DNA from 2 places in the Micromonospora sp. NPDC048063 genome. Region 2 is predicted to be linked to the other one. Evidence: riboswitches for the same ligand, from Rfam matches in the RefSeq annotation. Region 2 holds a riboswitch; the other holds the start of a gene.

Region 1 (8,243 bases), on a different contig from region 2:
GACCCAGAGCTTGAGCGAAGAGGGCGTACGCGGGGCCGTCCTGGCGACCGTGGGCACGCGGCGGCCGGACCCGGTGGCCGTCACCCAGAGCCCGACCAGCCGCGTGCCGCACGACCTGTTGCTCGCGGAGCTGCTCGACGCCGTCGACGACCTCGTCCCGTACGCGCGGGAGCTGAAGCCGGCGCGCCGCCGGCTGTGGGCCATGCTGAACCCGGCGGCCGGCGCGCCGGTGCCCACCGCCCGGGCGATGGCGCGCCGGGTCCGGGGCGTGGAGATGGCCTGGGCGGTGACCGTGGCGCTCGGCCCGGCCCTGCGCCAACTGGCCGACCTCGCCCGGCCCGGCCAGTACCTCCCCCCGTTCGAGCCACGGCTGCGCGGCTACCTCCACAAGGCCCGCGAGGCGTACTGCGCCGCGATCACCGAGGCGCTCGACGCCGCGCCGCCGCACCGGATCGAGGCCCGGCAGAACGAGGGCGACCGGTTGGTCGGGGAGTTCTCGACGACGATGCCGCTGCTCTACCTGACCGACCGCATGGGTCTGGAGGCCGTGATCGGGCAGCTCGCCGACCAGGTCACCGACCTCGTCGCCCTGCGGGCGGAACGGGAGGACGACGCCCTTCCCGGACGGGCCGCGGACGCCGAGACCGGCGTCGCCATGACCGCCCCCGGGCAGGAGTGGTTCCTGCGCCGCCGCCTGCTGGCCGAGCTGTACGCGGTACGCGCCTACTCGTTCCGCGACTACCTGCAGCCGTATGTGCGGTTCAGCCAGAAGTTGCGCACCATCAGCCTGGCGGTGCAGATCCTGACCACCCGGGAACGGCTGTCGTGGCTCGCCGACCAACCGGTGCTGCCCAGCGCGGCGACGGAACGGGTGGACGGGTACGTCGTCGAACTCGCGTCGGCCCTCACCCATGTGGAGCAGAGCTTCCTGCTGCACAAGGACGGCGCGTACGTCGAGGCGGCGGAGCGGCACCGGCTCGCCGTCGCGGTGCTGGCCACCGTCACCGGCCGACCCGGGTTCAAGGCCGACCTCGACGACATCGCCGACACCATCGAACTGCAGAAGACCGTCAAGGCGATCGCGGCCGGGGTGGCGATCGGCGTCGCCACGGCGATCACCGCAGGGGCGGCCGGCGCCGCCGCCGGCGCGGTGCTGGAGACCGTCGTCGGCAGCGGCACGGTGCTCGGCTCGATCGCCGTCTCGGCGGGCGTGGTCGCCACCCGGCTGATGTGGGAGACGCTCGTCGCCCGTGGCGCGTCCGAGCTGCTGCTGGGGCCGGAGTCCATCACGGCGACGTCGTTCCAGGAGGACCTCGCGTGGCAGGCGCTGCAGGCCGCCGTCGTCCGTGTCGTGCTCTGCGGCTCCGGGGACATCTTCAAGGCGGTGGCCCGGTCCGGTGACCGGGCCGAGCAGGTCGCCCGGCTCGTGGTCGAGCAGATCACCACCTTCGGGTTCGGCGAGGCGCAGCACCTGATCCGCACCGGGGAGCTGCGCAGCCTGCGGGACAGCGTGGTGGCCGCGGTGCAGCAGGCCGCCACCACGGGCGCCGTCATGGTCGGCGGGCTGGTGGCGAGGTCGTTCCTCGACCGGCTCGGCGCGGCCCGCGGGGCGCTCACCGTCGACGGCGAGCGGCGGCTGCAGGAGCTGGAGGCCGAGCGCGCGCAGGTCGCCCAGGACTTCGAGGCCGTCCGCAACGGCACGGCCGGCCCGGAACAGTTCCGGGCGTGGGCGGCCCGCGCGGCACAGGCCTGGAACGGGCTGGTCACCCTCGTCGACGGGCTGCCGCCCGGGGCGGAACGCGACGCGGCGCTGCTCCGGCTCACCGCCGCCAAGGGCGAGATCGAGCTGCGCCTCGCCGAGGCCGGGATCAGCGCCTCGCTGACCTGGCCGGACGCCGTACCGACCTTCGAGGGCCTGCTGCCGGGCCTGGTGGTCTTCAGCGACGACGCCCGGCCGGTGCTCGACGCCGCCTACCCGCCCGGCACCCGGCGGCCCACCGACCTCCCCGACGCCGTGCTCGTGTCCGGCTCCGGCGGCCGGCGCCTGCTCCTGCTGCCCGAGGGCGACCTGCCGGCGCGGGCCGCGACGCCGGAGCGGCTGGTCCACGTGCCCGAGGCGAGCATGCGGCCCGGGCCAGCACCCGAGCCGGTGGTGCTGCCCGGCGCGGCGACCCTGGGCCTGGAGCGCCTCCAGGCCGCCTTCGGCCCCGACAAGGTGGCGAAGATCCTCGCGCAGGCGGCCAGGGGACGGGAGTCGTTCCTGCGTCTGCTCGCACACCCGGACCTGGCCGGTGTCGGCGCCGTCCAGTCCCGCTCGACCGCCCTGTACGGGCTCGCGTCGCATCCCGCGTCGATCGCGTTCGGGCGGCAGTGGGGTCCGCTGCTGGTGCTGCGGCTGCGCAAGCGGCTCGGCACGGCGCAGGTCGACGACGGGCTCGGCCGGGCGGGCACCCTGCTGGAGCAGGCCCCGGCGGGTGACCGCCCGGCGCTCGTCGCCCGGCTGATGTCGCTGACCAGCCAGCAGTTGCGCCGGGAACTGGCACTCGCTCCCCCGCTGCGCCCGCCGCGCCGCAAGATCACGCCGGAGAACCTGGGCGTCGACCGGGCCCACCCCAGTTGGCGGGTCCTGGCCGACGAGGTGGCCCGGGACTTTCCCGCGCTCACCCCGGACCAGCGCCGGGCGATGACCGACTGCCTGCAGGTCGTCGAGGTCGCCGAGGCCGGCGAGTTCGACGCGTACCGGCCGCAGACCAGGATCGCGCTCGTCGACTCGTTCGAGAAGATGATGGTCGACGGGCAGATCCGCGTGCCGGATCTGACCATCGTCGCCAACCGCATGCGCGGCCGGCTCGCCGAGCACGTCTTCCTCGGTCCGCTGCCCGTCCTGCAGCAGACGATGTGGTTCCTCGGCGCGCGGATCGGCACCTGGCTGACCGGCCGGTCCAACCTGGACGGGCACTGGATGGCCGGCGACGTGCCGTGCTTCCTCGAGCTGAAGTCCGACGCGATCCACCTCCAGACCGCCGCGGAGCAGCAGGCGACGGCCCGGCAGTACCTGCGCGACGCGCTCGGGGACTTCGAGAACATCCCGGCCGGATCGCAGTACCACCTCTGGTTCATCCGGGACCCGGGGCCGGACGGGCGGCAGCGGATGCTCGAGATCCTCCTGCCGCCGGGCGGCCCGATCGCGGGGGTGCACTTCGGGCCGGAGCCGCCGCCGGGCGTGCCGCAGCGGTGACCGCCGCGGCGCGACACCACGGCCGACAATCCGGCAGGAGCGTCGGCGACCGGGATCGACACGTGGACTCCCGGCCGCTACTCGACGAGTGGGACGCCGGCCTCGACCGATGACGAAAAAACAGGCGTGTCGGCACGGCAAGTCCTTCACATCCGCGTGGAATCAGCAGGAAACGCGGAAATTCTTTCATCTATACATTCGAATGCATCGCCGTCTAGCATCACCTCCGACCAGATCGACATTCCCGGATCTCCGCACCACCCCCCGCACGGGATCCGGCGTCAGGAGAGGGACGACCGATGACACTCCCCCGCCTGTCCAGGCGCCACTGGCGTCTGGGCGTCGCAACAGCCGCGGTCACCGCCGCGGTGGCGTTCGGCACCCCAGCGACCGCCGCTCCCGCCGAGGGGCAGATCCTCCAGGCCGGCGGCGCCACCGCGGTCTCCGGCTCGTACATCGTGGTGTTCAAGGACACCGCGGTGACCCGGGCCGAGGTCACGGGCAACGCCCGCGCCCTGGCCAGTCGGCACGACGGCACCGTCGCCCGGACCTTCCAGCACACGGTGCGCGGGTTCGAGGCCCGGATGTCCGCCGCGCAGGCCCGGCGGTTGGCCGCCGACCCGTCGGTGAAGTACGTCCAGCAGAACCACGTCGTGCGGATCTCCGGTACGCAGAGCCCCACCCCGTCGTGGGGCCTGGACCGCAGTGACCAGCGCGACCTGCCGTTGAACAACTCCTACACCTACCCGAACGGCGGCTCCGGCGTCCGGGCGTACATCATCGACACCGGCATCCGGTTCTCGCACAGCGACTTCGGTGGCCGCGCGGTCACCGGTTTCGACTCGGTCGACGGCGGCGCGGCCGACGACTGCAACGGCCACGGCACCCACGTCGCGGGCACTGTGGGCGGCACCGCGTACGGCATGGCCAAGAACGCCACCCTGGTCGGCGTCCGGGTCCTCGACTGTGGGGGCAGCGGCACGTACGCCGGGGTGATCGCGGGCATCGACTGGGTCACCGGCGACCACGACCCCGGCGAGCTGGCGGTGGCCAACATGAGCCTCGGCGGCGGGAAGGACCAGGCCGTCAACGACGCGGTGACGGCCTCCATCGCCGACGGCGTCAGCTACGCCATCGCGGCCGGCAACGACTACTCCGCCGACGCCTGCGGCGTCTCGCCGGCCAGCACCCCCAACGCGATCACCGTGGGGGCGACCACCAGCACCGACGCCCGGGCGGACTACTCCAACATCGGCACCTGCCTGGACATCTTCGCCCCGGGCTCGTCGATCACCTCGGCGTGGCACACCGGCGACAGCGCCACCAACACCATCAGCGGCACGTCGATGGCCACGCCGCACGTGGCCGGCGCGGCCGCGCTGGTCCTCGCCGCCAACCCGTCGTACACCCCGCAGCAGGTCCGCGACAAGCTCGTCAACGACGCGACCAACGGCAAGGTCACCAACCCGGGCACCGGCTCACCGAACAAGCTGCTCTACGTCGGCAACATCAGCACGCCGACGCAGGACTTCGCCATGTCGGTGTCGCCCACCTCCGGAACGGTCAACCCGGGCAGCTCGGTCACCGCGACCGTCGGCACCACCACCACGGTCGGCAGCGCGCAGAACGTGACGTTCTCCGCCAACGGCCTGCCCGCCGGGGCCACGGCGAGCTTCAGCCCGGCGTCGGTCACCTCCGGCAACTCCGCCACGATGACCATCTCCACCACCGGCACCACCGCGCCGGGCACCTACCCGGTGACCGTCACCGGCACCGGCACGGTCACCACCCAGACCGCGTCGTACACGTTGACGGTCAACGGGCCGCCCGGCTGCTCGCAGACCAACGGCACCGACGTCAGCATCGGCGACAACACCACGGTGGAAAGCTCGATCACCATCAGCGGGTGCTCCGGCAACGCCTCCGCCACCAGCACCGTCGCCGTGAACATCGTCCACACCTACATCGGTGACCTCGTCGTCAGCCTCGTCGCCCCCGACGGCACCGCCTACACCCTGCACAACCGCAGCGGCGGCTCGACCGACAACATCAACCAGACCTACACCGTCAACCTCTCCAGCGAGGCCGCCAACGGCACCTGGAAGCTGCGGGTGCAGGACGCCGCCTCCGGCGACACCGGCTACCTCAACACCTGGACGCTCAACCTGGTCGGCGGGACGCCCCCGGGCTGCACCGGCACGAACGGCACCGACGTCAGCATCGGCGACAACACCACGGTGGAAAGCTCGATCACCATCAGCGGCTGCTCCGGCAACGCCTCCACCGCAAGCACCGTCGCCGTGAACATCGTCCACACCTACATCGGTGACCTCGTCGTCACCCTCATCGCCCCCGACGGCACCGCCTACACCCTGCACAACCGCACCGGCGGCTCGACCGACAACATCAACCAGACCTACACCGTCAACCTCTCCTCCGAGGCCCGTAACGGCACCTGGAAGCTGCGGGTGCAGGACGCCGCCTCCGGCGACACCGGCTACCTCAACACCTGGACGCTGACGCTCTAGCGGCAACGGCGCCACCAGCGCACCCCCACACCGGGACCCCGGCTGAACCTCGGGATCTAGCGGTCCTCGCAACACCCAGACCTTCTGGGAGTTGCGAGGACCGTGTCCGTTTCTGCTGGACTCAAGGCGAAGTTCTTCGAAGACGCTGCGCGAGCAGACCGGGTTCGCCGACCACCTCGCCCGCCGCGCCACCGACCCCCGGCTACACCGTCCGGCAGCACCCGCGGCACGTGGGCGGCGCGATCGAGGAGTGACCGCCCGGAACCGAGCCCGCCGGTTCGGCCCCGGGTTCGGCGTGGGTTCGCCACCGGGCTCGGCGTCGGGGTCAGCCTCAATTCGCCGCCGGTCGCCGCCTGGGTCGGCAGCGTCTCCGCTCGCGCCGGGCGGCGCCACGTGAGGGTGGTCATAGCGGCTGGACGCGCCACCACGGGGGGCTGCTAGCCTCGTCGGCAGGTCATGAGCGCCAGCGTCAAGCCCCGGCTCGCTGGCCGGCAACCCTCGTCCGCGCAGGGGTGCCCCGGGTGAAGACCAGGCACCGGAGCAGCTCCGGTGCAAGCGTGGCCTGGTTCCCAGGTCAGCAACGACCGAGGAGAGCCATGTCCTTCCGCATCTGCGTACCGACGGTCCGCGCCGCGGCCCCGACGCCGCCCCTGACCCGGCGCCGCCACGTCGACATGATGCGGGTCTGCAGCGCCTCGTGTCGCCCCGGCGACCCGCGCTAGCCACGCACCAGACCCCCTTCCCAGGACCACCCCAGCGGTACGCCCACCGGGCGCACCGCCGGCGACGCACGCCCGTGCCCGCCGTCGGAGACCCCTTTCGGAGACACCTGTGCGATTCCTTCCCGCCCTCACCCGCGCCGCCGCCCTCGGCGTCGCCGCCGTCCTCGCCGCCACCGCCCTGACCGCCTGCGGCGACGACGCGTCCGAGGCGACCGACAACCCGTACAACCTGCTCCAGCCGGGTGTGCTGCGCACCGGCACGCTCACCGACGCCCCGCCGAACGTCTACCTCAAGGACGGCAAGTTCACCGGCTTCGACAACGACCTGCTCACCGCGGTCGCCGCGAAGGTCGGCCTGAAGGTCGAGTTCGTCGGGACGGACTTCTCCGCGCTGCTCTCGCAGGTCAACAACCGCAAGTTCGACGTCGGCAGCTCCTCGATCACCATCACCGAGGCCCGCAAGAAGACCGTCGACTTCGGCAACGGCTACGATTTCGGCCACTTCGGGCTCGACGTGCCGGCCAATTCGTCGATCACCGGTTTCGACCAGCTCGCCGGCAAGCGGGTCGTGGTCGTGCAGGGCACCGTCCAGGACGACTACGCGACCGGCGAGGGCCTCGACCCGGTCCGGGTGCCCGACTACAACGGCGCGATCAACCAGCTCAAGGCCGGCACCGCCGACGCCTGGATCGCCCCCGCCGAGATCGGCGACAAGTCGGCCGCCGACAGCAACGGCAAGATCAAGGTGGCGGGGAAGCTGCTCAGCCCGGCCCCGACGGCGTACGCGTTCGCCAAGGGCAACGACAAGCTGCGCGAGGCGCTGAACAAGGGCCTCGACGAGGTGATCGCCGACGGCACGTGGAGCCGCCTGCAGGCCCAGTACTACCCGGGCCGCCCGATCCCCGCCGACTTCAAGCCGGGCAGCGGCACCGTCCCGGTGCCGTCGGCCTCGGCCGCCTCCTGACACGTACGGACGACGAGCGAGCGGGACGGTAGGAGAACACGATGGATCCGTTGAGCACCCTGTGGGAGACCTTCTTCGACTGGGACTCCATGCGCGAGGCGCTGCCCGAGATGCTGACGGTCGGGCTGCCCAACACGCTGATCCTCGCGATCTCCGCCGCCCTGCTCGGCTCGGTGCTGGGCATGGGGCTGGCCGTCGCCGGCATCTCGCGTACCCGATGGTTGCGCTGGCCGGCGCGGGTCTACACCGACGTTTTCCGCGGCCTGCCGGCCGCGGCGACCATCCTGCTCATCGGCGTCGGTCTGGCGCCGCTGGGCATGGAGGTGTGGGGCCCCAACCCGTATCCCCTGGGCATCCTGGCGCTGTCGCTGATCGCGGCGGCCTACATCGGCGAGATCTTCCGCTCCGGCATCCAGTCGGTGGAGGCCGCCCAGCTGGAGGGGGCCCGGGCGCTGGGCCTGTCCTGGGGCGAGGCGATGCGCCTGGTGATCGTGCCGCAGGGCATCCGCCGGGTGCTGCCGGCCTGGGTGAACCAGCTGATCGCGCTGATCAAGGACTCCAGCCTGGTCTACTTCCTCGGCCTGCTGGCCAGCCAGCGGGAGCTGTTCCGGATCGGGCAGGACTACGCGGCGAACACCGGCAACCAGTCGGCGCTGCTGCTGGCCGGCCTGTTCTACCTGGCGCTGACCGTGCCGCTGACCCACGTCGTGAACTGGATCGACCGGCGGCTGCGGCACGGCCGGCAGGCCGCCGCGCCCGCCGACGCCGACGACGACCTCGACCTGGCGCTG
Region 2 (8,243 bases):
GTGTCGCCACCTGCGCCGCCGTCCGTGCCGGCGGCTGCGCCGTCGCCCGCGCCGCCGTCCGTGCCGGCGGCTGCGCCGTCGCCCGCGCCGCCGTCCGCACCGCCACCGGAGCAGCCGTCCGGGCGGGCGCCCGGGCCGAAAGCCTGGGCCGTGCTGGCGGATGAGCGACTGCCTGGGTTTCGCGGGCTTTCGCCGAAGCAGCGCGCGGTGTACGCGACCGCCGCCGCCGTCATCGTCGTGGTCGGCGTGCTGTTCGCCTACCAGGCGAACTTCCTCCTGGACCGGTCGACGGCCACCGAGCGGGCCCGCTCGGACAGGCAGGCTGAGAAGGCGGTGGACCGTGAGCAGGCCGCGTTCGTGTCCACCGTCACTCCCCTCGACTACGACCGGGACCTGCCCGAGGCCTTCAGTGTGCTGCTCGACCGGCCGCTGACCGAAGGCGAGCAGGCCATCCTCACCGCCCTGAACGGCGACGCGTCAGAGGTGTGGGAGTTCCTGAAGCCGCTCGGCGGCCGGGTGGTCGAGCACGCGTCCTATGTGGCGCCGCTCGAGGACGGCAACGAGAACCGCGGTCACGCCCAGACGTTCGACCTGAACCTGAACAGCGATCGCGCCGCCGGACTCACGATCAACAACATGACCGCCGTCAAGGACTCGTGCCGCGTACCCACGGCGCAGACCGTCGTCACCCTTCCGCCGGCGGGCGCGGAGTCCCGGCAGGGGCTGCTGTGGGACCTGACCGGTGGGCCGACGGACAAGCCGCACGGCCCGTACGTCCTGGACGAGGGCGAGCCGCAGGAGGGTCAGCTGTACTTCCGCCGCAACGTCGTCGAGCTGGGCAACGGTCAGTCGAACATGGCCTTCCGCATCCAGCCGGAGGTGTCCACCCACACCTGCGAGTGGCACATCGTCGCCTCCTACACCGACACTACCGGCTCCCATGAGCAACGCATCCCGAGCGGCACCGGCACGCTCACCACCGAGGCCATCCCCTCGCAGCCCGTCCAGTACTTCGAGCGTCCCCCGGCCTCGGGGTGGGGCTGCCTCGGCGCGGTGAGTCAGCATGGTTGCCCGTCCACCGGGTCCATACGGCTACCGAGGCCACCAGCCCACCGGCCGGTTCCAGGCTGAGCTGGCCCCCGCCCGGTACGACCGGAGCCCGCGCCGGCGGATCGGCCGGCGCGGTCCTGGGCCCGGTACGACCCCCGGCGGGACGTCAGCGGGAACGGGGCCTGCGCTTGCGGTCGGGGGAGTCGGGGGAGTCTGGCGCGGTGCCGGAGCCGACGGTTTCCCCGTCGTCGGACGCGTCGGCAACCCGGGCGTCGGTGTGGCTCAGCTCGGCCAGCGTCGTTCCCCTGAGCTGGTAGACGGCGGTACGCCGGATGCTCAGCTCGGCCGTCGGGCCGTCCGCGGGCCGGGTCAGGTAGACCACCGTCGCCCTGCCGTCGCGCACGCTGATGCTCTCCACCGGCGTACGGTCGCCGAGGTCGACCTGGGCCTGGTAGTCCGGCTCGCCCTTGACGTTGCGCCAGGCGGCGAGGGTGAAGAAGCGGCCGGTGCCGCCGCCGTCGAGCATGATCACGCCGATCGCGTCGCCCGCGCCGTCGCCGTCGAGGTCGCCGATGGCGCACGGCCGCTGCAACTCCACCGTCGTGCCGTCCCGGTCGGACCAGCGACCGGCGGCGAGGCGGATCGGGGCGGCGTACCCGCGGTAGCGGACCCGGCTGCTGCCGATCCGGGTGTTGCGCAGTTCGAGGCAGGTGAGCTGGTCGCCGGTGCGGCGGGGGGTCGGGGTCGCCCAGGCGGCGTCGACGTCGTCCCGCTTCGCGCTGGCGGGCCGGTCGGCGGACCGGTCCCGCTTCTTCCGGTTGCCCGCGGAGCAGGCGGTGGTCACCGCCAGCAGGCAGGCCATGGAGAGCGCCACCACCGGGACGAGCTTGCGACGCATTCGCGCGTTCCTTTCCGTCAATGTGCCTGCAAGGTAACGGGAGCGCGCCAGGGGCACACGACCGCTGCTGGTCGCCGTGTTCGGTCCGGGCAGGTGGGCGCGACACCCTGCTGCGCGCCCGGCGCCCCGCCGCCGGTTCCCGCTCCGCGGCAGCCTGAATCCGTACCGTCGAGGAGAGGCCGCCCCTGCGGCTCGGCGGCGACTGCGGGATCGCTCACATCCTGGGATCTGCCATCGATCCGGGCGGCGTCGGTGCTTAAACTCGCAGGTACAACTGCATACCTCATCCAGAGGGGCTGAGGGATACGGCCCGACGACGCCCCGGCAACCACCCCGCGCGCTCACCGCTGAGCGACCGGCGGGGCAGGTGCCAATTCCGTCCCCGCCGCAGGGTGCGATGCGGGGAAAGATGAGAGGACCCTCGACATGACGTCGACGTTCGCCGTCTCCGGCATCGACACCACCGCCAGCCCCGCCCGCGCCCTGGTCTGCCGCGCCTGTTCGGCCCGCTACCCGCTCGCCGCCCAGCACGCCTGCTACGAGTGTTTCGGCCCGCTGGAGGTCGACTACGACGCCGCCGCGCTGGCGACGGTCACCCGGGAGCAGATCGAGGCCGGTCCGCAGAACATCTGGCGGTACGCCGCGCTGCTGCCCGCCGGCCAGGACCCGGCGACCAGGGTCACCCTCGACCCGGGCTTCACCCCGCTGGTCGCCGCCCCGCACCTCGCGGCCGAGCTGGGCATCACCGCCCCGCTCTGGGTCAAGGACGACAGCGGCAACCCGACCCACTCGTTCAAGGACCGGGTGGTCTCGGTCGCGCTGACCGCCGCCCGGGCGCTCGGCTTCAGCCGCTACGCCTGCGCCTCCACCGGCAACCTGGCCAACTCGGTCGCCGCGCACGCCGCCCGCGCCGGGGCGCCGTCGGTGGTCTTCATCCCCGGCGACCTGGAGCAGGGCAAGGTCGTCACGACCGCCGTCTACGGCGGCGAGCTGGTCGCCGTCGACGGCTCGTACGACGACGTGAACCGGCTCTGCGGCGAGCTGGTGGAGACGGACGAGTTCGAGGACACCGCGTTCGTCAACGTCAACGTCCGCCCCTACTACGCCGAGGGGTCGAAGACGCTCGGCTACGAGGTGGCCGAGCAGCTCGGCTGGCGGATCCCGGCCCAGGTGGTCATCCCGATGGCCTCCGGGGAGCTGCTCACCAAGATCGACAAGGCGTTCGCCGAGCTGGTCGAGATCGGCCTGGTCGAGGCGCCGGCCGGCGGCTGGAAGGTCTTCGGCGCCCAGTCGGCCGGCTGCAACCCGATCGCCGCCGCCCTGCACGCCGACACCGACACGATCACCCCGGTCAAGCCGACGGGCATCGCCAAGTCGCTGAACATCGGCGATCCGGCCGCCGGCCTCTACGCGTTGGAGGCGGTGCGCCGCACCGGGGGCTGGATGGAGTACGTCGACGACGACGAGATCCGCGCCGGCATCCGGCTGCTGGCCCGCACCACCGGCGTGTTCGCCGAGACCGCCGGCGGGGTGACGGTGGCGGTGCTGCGCAAGCTGGTCGAGTCCGGCCGGCTCGACCCGACCGCGGAGACCGTCGTCTTCAACACCGGTGAGGGGCTCAAGACCCTCGACGCGATCGCCGCCCAGGCCGGCCCCACCCACCGCATCAGGCCCTCGCTGCGTGCCGCCCGCGACGCCGGCCTCCTCGGCTGAGGTCCGAGGCCGGTGACCGTTCGCGGCTCAGCCGCCGGCCCGGCCCGCCCCGGCACCGGTCGCGCGACTCGCCCCGACGCCGGCCACCCGGTCCGGTCTGCCACCGGCCGGCGTGGTCGCGCCGTGCAGGTGGCGCGCGACCGTCGCGGCGACCTGACGGAAGGCGAGCACGGCGGCACGGCGGTCGTGCCGCCGGGCGGCCGCGACGAAGGGCACCGGGGCGACCTCGGACAGCTCCACGAAGCGCAGCTCCGCGAGGGGCGAGAGCCCGCGTGCCGTGCGGGGGCCCACGGCCACCACCGCCGGGTCCTGGAGGATCAGGTACGCCATCTCCGCCGGCGAGGTGACCGTCACCCCGCGCTGCTGCGGCGGGCAGCCGTCGCGGTAGTCGTTGAGCAGCCAGTAGTCGCGGATCGTCGGCACGTCCTCGATCCGGGGCATGGCCAGCGTGAGCACGTCCGCCAGCGACACCGCCGCGCCGGCGTCGGCCAGGGGATGCCGGGCGCTGAGCGCGAGGACGCGGGGCTCGGCGAACAGCACCGTCCAGTCGTGCCGTTCGGGGTCCAGCGGCAGCCGGGTGAGCGCCACGTCGATCTGGTCCGCCAGCAGGGCGGTGTACAGCCCGCCCACGGTCAGTTCGCGCAGGACCAGCCGTACCTCGGGGGCGGCCCGCTGCCAGGCGGGCAGGATCGACGCGATGAGGTCGCCCGCCCCGCCGGTGCTGAAGCCGACGCGTAGCGTGCCGTCGCCGGTGCCGACGGTGTCCCGGGCCGCCCGTACGCCGTCGGCGACCCCGACCACGGCCCGCTGGGCCGGTTCGAGCAGCGCGGATCCGGCCTCGGTGAGCCGGACGCCCGCCGGCTCCCGGTGGAACAGCGGCGCGCGCACCGACCGCTCCAGGGCGCGGATCTGCTGGCTCAGCGTCGGCTGACTGACGTGCAGCAGCGCGGCGGCGCGGGTGAAGGACCGCTCCTCGGCGACGGCGAGGAAGTACCGGAGTTGACGTAGTTCCACCATGACGATCCCCCTTGCCCGACCCCCGCGGGCATCGACGATCAGAAGATCTACCAGCACTCATAGGTCCGTCCTATGGCCCATCGTTGTCGCGTCTTGGACAGCCCTCCCGACCCGGCCGAAGAATCTCCAGGTGGCGGTACCCGGAAGCTCCCGGGGTCCACCGCCGCCTGTCACATAGGCGACGAATTGCGATCGGCCGCGACCACCCGGCCGGCACGAGAGGGGTTCCCATGAACGCAGCACCGGCCCGCGTCACCCGGGCGGCCGTGACCGCCTTCACCATGCTGGCCGCCTCCCTCGGTGTGGTGGCCCTCGGCGCCACGCCGGCGGCGGCCGGGACGCTGGACAAGTACACCGTCAGCAAGTCGTCGAGCAGCTTCGACGGCGGCTGTGTGGCGGAGTCGACCGTGAGCTACTGGCCCGGCACCGACACCGCGACGTTCACCACCACGGTCCGCAACCCGTACCTGTTCGCGGCGTGCCGGGTGAACACCCGGCTGTTCGTGCAGGGCGCCTCGACCCAGTGGACCAGCGCCACGCACTACACGATGGCGTGTGGGATCACCGACACGACGTGCGCGTCCACCCAGACCACGACCGGCACCTACTACGCCGCCACGCCGAGCCTGACGGCGTACGTGGACAGCGTCAACGACGCGCTGGAGGCGATGGGCCTGGAGCGGTCGATGACCCGCAAGAAGGCGGTCGAGTCGATCTCGATCGAGTTCAGCAAGGCGGGCTGACGCGGCGAACGGGCGGTCGGCACCCACGGGGCGCGGGCCGCCCGTTGTCGTCCCGGGACGGGGGGCCGGGAGGAACGGGGGAGGGGCGACCCACCCGGACGGGGGATCGGGTCGATCCGCCGGGTAACTGGCTTTTCGCTGTGAGTGCGGAAAACGCGCCGACAAGGACTTGACGGCAGGAACCGGGCGGCGCAAGATGCTTCGTGCGGGAGGGCGTCTCGCCGGAGACTTTTAGTTCTTGCGACCCAACGCCGGAGGCGTTGTGCGAGTGTCCCTCCCGACCAACGTCCGATCGGGCCAGCGGTTAAATCGCTGGCCCGATCGTCGTTCCCGGGCCACCCTCGGGGCATGAGCATCACGATCGCGCCGATCGACGTCGCCGACCAGACCGCGATCGACGCGGCCTACCGGATCGGGGCGGCGGCCAACGACGCCGACCTGCCGGACTTCCCACCCTTCTGCCGGCGGCGCTTCGAGGCCGCGATCCGGCACCCGATGCCCGGCAACGCTGCGATCTGGGCGCTGGCCCGGCTCGACGGCGTGCCGGCCGGCTACCTCGCGCTGGACCTGCCGCAGCTCGACAACACCGAGAACGCCAGCGCCGACCTGATCGTGCACCCGGCCCACCGGCGCCGCGGGGTGGGCCGGGCGCTGCACGAGCACGCCGTGCGGCTGCTGCGCGAGCGGGGCCGCAAGCGGGTGCTGGGGATGGCGGTCGCCGCGCTGCCCGGCGGCCCGCCCCGGTCCGGGGCCGGCGCCGCCTTCGCCGCGTCGACCGGCGCCCGGCCGGCGCTGGCCGAGATCCGCAGCCGGCTCGACACCACCCGGCTCGACCACGACGGGCTGGACGCCGCGCTGGCCGACGCCCGCACCCGGGCCGACGGCTACCGCGTCCTCCGCTGGCAGGGGCGCACCCCCGACGAGTACGTCGCCGACATCGCCTACCTCGACGGCCGGCTGATGGCCGACGCGCCCCTCGGCGACGTGGAGTGGGAGCCCGAGCGGATCGACGCCGAACGGGTCCGTGGCATCGAGCGGGCGCTGGAGGCGCGGGGGCGGCGGCGCTACCACACGGCGGTGCGCCACGAGGCGTCCGGCCGGGTGGCCGCCTGGACGCTGCTCGACGTGGGCGCCTCCGCCGACTGGCACGCGTTCCAGCAGATCACCATCGTCGACCCCGCTCACCGGGGGCACCGGCTCGGTCTGCTCGTCAAGATCGAGAACCTGCGGCACCTGCTCGCCCACGAGCCGGCGGTCCGCGCGATCGACACCTTCAACGCGGCCGAGAACAGCTACATGATCGCGATCAACGAGCAGCTCGGATTCCGCCGGGTCGACGGCTGGACCGACTGGCAGCTCACGATCTGAGTTGTGACACGGCCCTACTGATCCTGGGGCTTCCTGTTGCATGATGGCGGGCATGACGGAGACCCCGCACCCCCTGTACGACAGGCACGCCGACACCCTGACCCGTGCGCTGACCGCGATCACGGAGCGCGGGTACTGGTCCGCCTACCCCGAGTCGCCCAGCCCACGGGTCTACGGCGAGACCGCCGCCGCCGACGGCAAGGCCGCCTTCGAGGCGTACCTCGGCGGCGACTTCCCCCTCGACCAGCCGGGCGCCGGCGACCGGGTCGCCACCGAGACCAGCCCGTTCGGCGTCGAGCTGGGCGTCCGCTACCCGCACGCCGGGGCCGACGAGCTGGTCGCCGCCGCCTCCGCCGCCCTGCCGAGCTGGCGCGACGCCGGCCCGCAGACCCGGGTGGGCGTCTGCCTGGAGATCCTCGACCGGCTGCACAAGCACATCTTCGAGCTGGCCAACGCGGTGCAGTTCACCAGCGGCCAGGCGTTCGTGATGGCCTTCCAGGCCGGCGGCGCGCACGCGCTGGACCGCGCGCTGGAGGCGGTCGCCTACGCGTACGCGGAGATGACCCGGCACCCGGGGACGGCGGGCTGGGAGAAGGCCGCCGGCAAGGGCGACCCGCTGCGGATGACCAAGACCTTCCACGTGGTGCCCCGCGGCGTGGCGCTGGTGATCGGCTGCAACACCTTCCCGACCTGGAACTCGTACCCGGGGCTGTTCGCCTCGCTGGTCACCGGCAACCCGGTGGTGGTCAAGCCGCACCCGCGCGCGGTGCTGCCGCTGGCCATCACCGTCAGGTACGCCCGGGAGGTGCTCGCCGAGGCCGGCTTCGACCCGAACCTGGTGCTGCTCGCCCCCGAGGCCCCCGGCGAGAAGCTCGCCTCCACGCTGGCCCTGCACCCGGCCGTGAAGATCGTCGACTTCACGGGTTCCACCGAGTACGGCGACTGGCTGGAGGCCAACGCCCGGCAGGCGGCGGTCTACACCGAGAAGGCCGGCCTGAACACGGTGGTGGTCGACTCCACCGACGACTTCGCCGGGATGTGCCGCAACCTCGGCTTCACGCTGACCCTCTACAGCGGCCAGATGTGCACCACCTCGCAGAACATCCTCATCCCCGCCGAGGGAATCGCCACCGACCAGGGACACAAGAGCTTCGACGAGGTGGCCGGCGGGATCGCCGCCGCGATCGGCAAGCTCACCGCCGACCCGGCGCGCGGGGTGGAGTTCACCGGCGCGATCGTCAACGACGGGGTGCTGGAGCGCCTCGACGAGGTCACCAAGGTCGGCGAGACGGTGCTGGAGTCGCGTACGGTCGAGCACCCGGCCTTCCCCGGCGCGGTGGTCCGCACCCCGACGCTGGTCAAGCTGGCGGCCGGCGACACGGCGACCTACTCGAAGGAGTGGTTCGGGCCGATCTCGTTCGCCATCGCGACCGACTCGACGGCGCACAGTCTGG

The links. A riboswitch is a leader RNA that binds a small molecule or an ion and turns the genes downstream of it on or off. The one in region 2 is predicted to bind S-adenosylmethionine.
Region 1: linked by a shared signal. The riboswitch ahead of ACGFZ2_RS16185 (ABC transporter substrate-binding protein) and the one ahead of thrC (threonine synthase) in region 2 are both predicted to bind S-adenosylmethionine.

The regions. Positions count from the first base shown of each region.
Region 1 covers NZ_JBIDBG010000005.1:250,240-258,482, reverse strand. The annotation lists gene ACGFZ2_RS16195 (hypothetical protein) at 1-3,238, shown strand, start outside; gene ACGFZ2_RS16190 (proprotein convertase P-domain-containing protein) at 3,538-5,766, shown strand; SAM riboswitch class IV at 6,219-6,330, shown strand; gene ACGFZ2_RS16185 (ABC transporter substrate-binding protein) at 6,598-7,452, shown strand; gene ACGFZ2_RS16180 (amino acid ABC transporter permease) at 7,494-8,243, shown strand, end outside.
Region 2 covers NZ_JBIDBG010000011.1:84,275-92,517, forward strand. The annotation lists gene ACGFZ2_RS24445 (hypothetical protein) at 208-1,131, shown strand; gene ACGFZ2_RS24450 (hypothetical protein) at 1,217-1,948, opposite strand; SAM riboswitch class I at 2,229-2,364, shown strand; gene thrC (threonine synthase) at 2,375-3,661, shown strand; gene ACGFZ2_RS24460 (LysR family transcriptional regulator) at 3,689-4,678, opposite strand; gene ACGFZ2_RS24465 (hypothetical protein) at 4,909-5,421, shown strand; gene ACGFZ2_RS24470 (GNAT family N-acetyltransferase) at 5,770-6,789, shown strand; gene paaN (phenylacetic acid degradation protein PaaN) at 6,842-8,243, shown strand, end outside.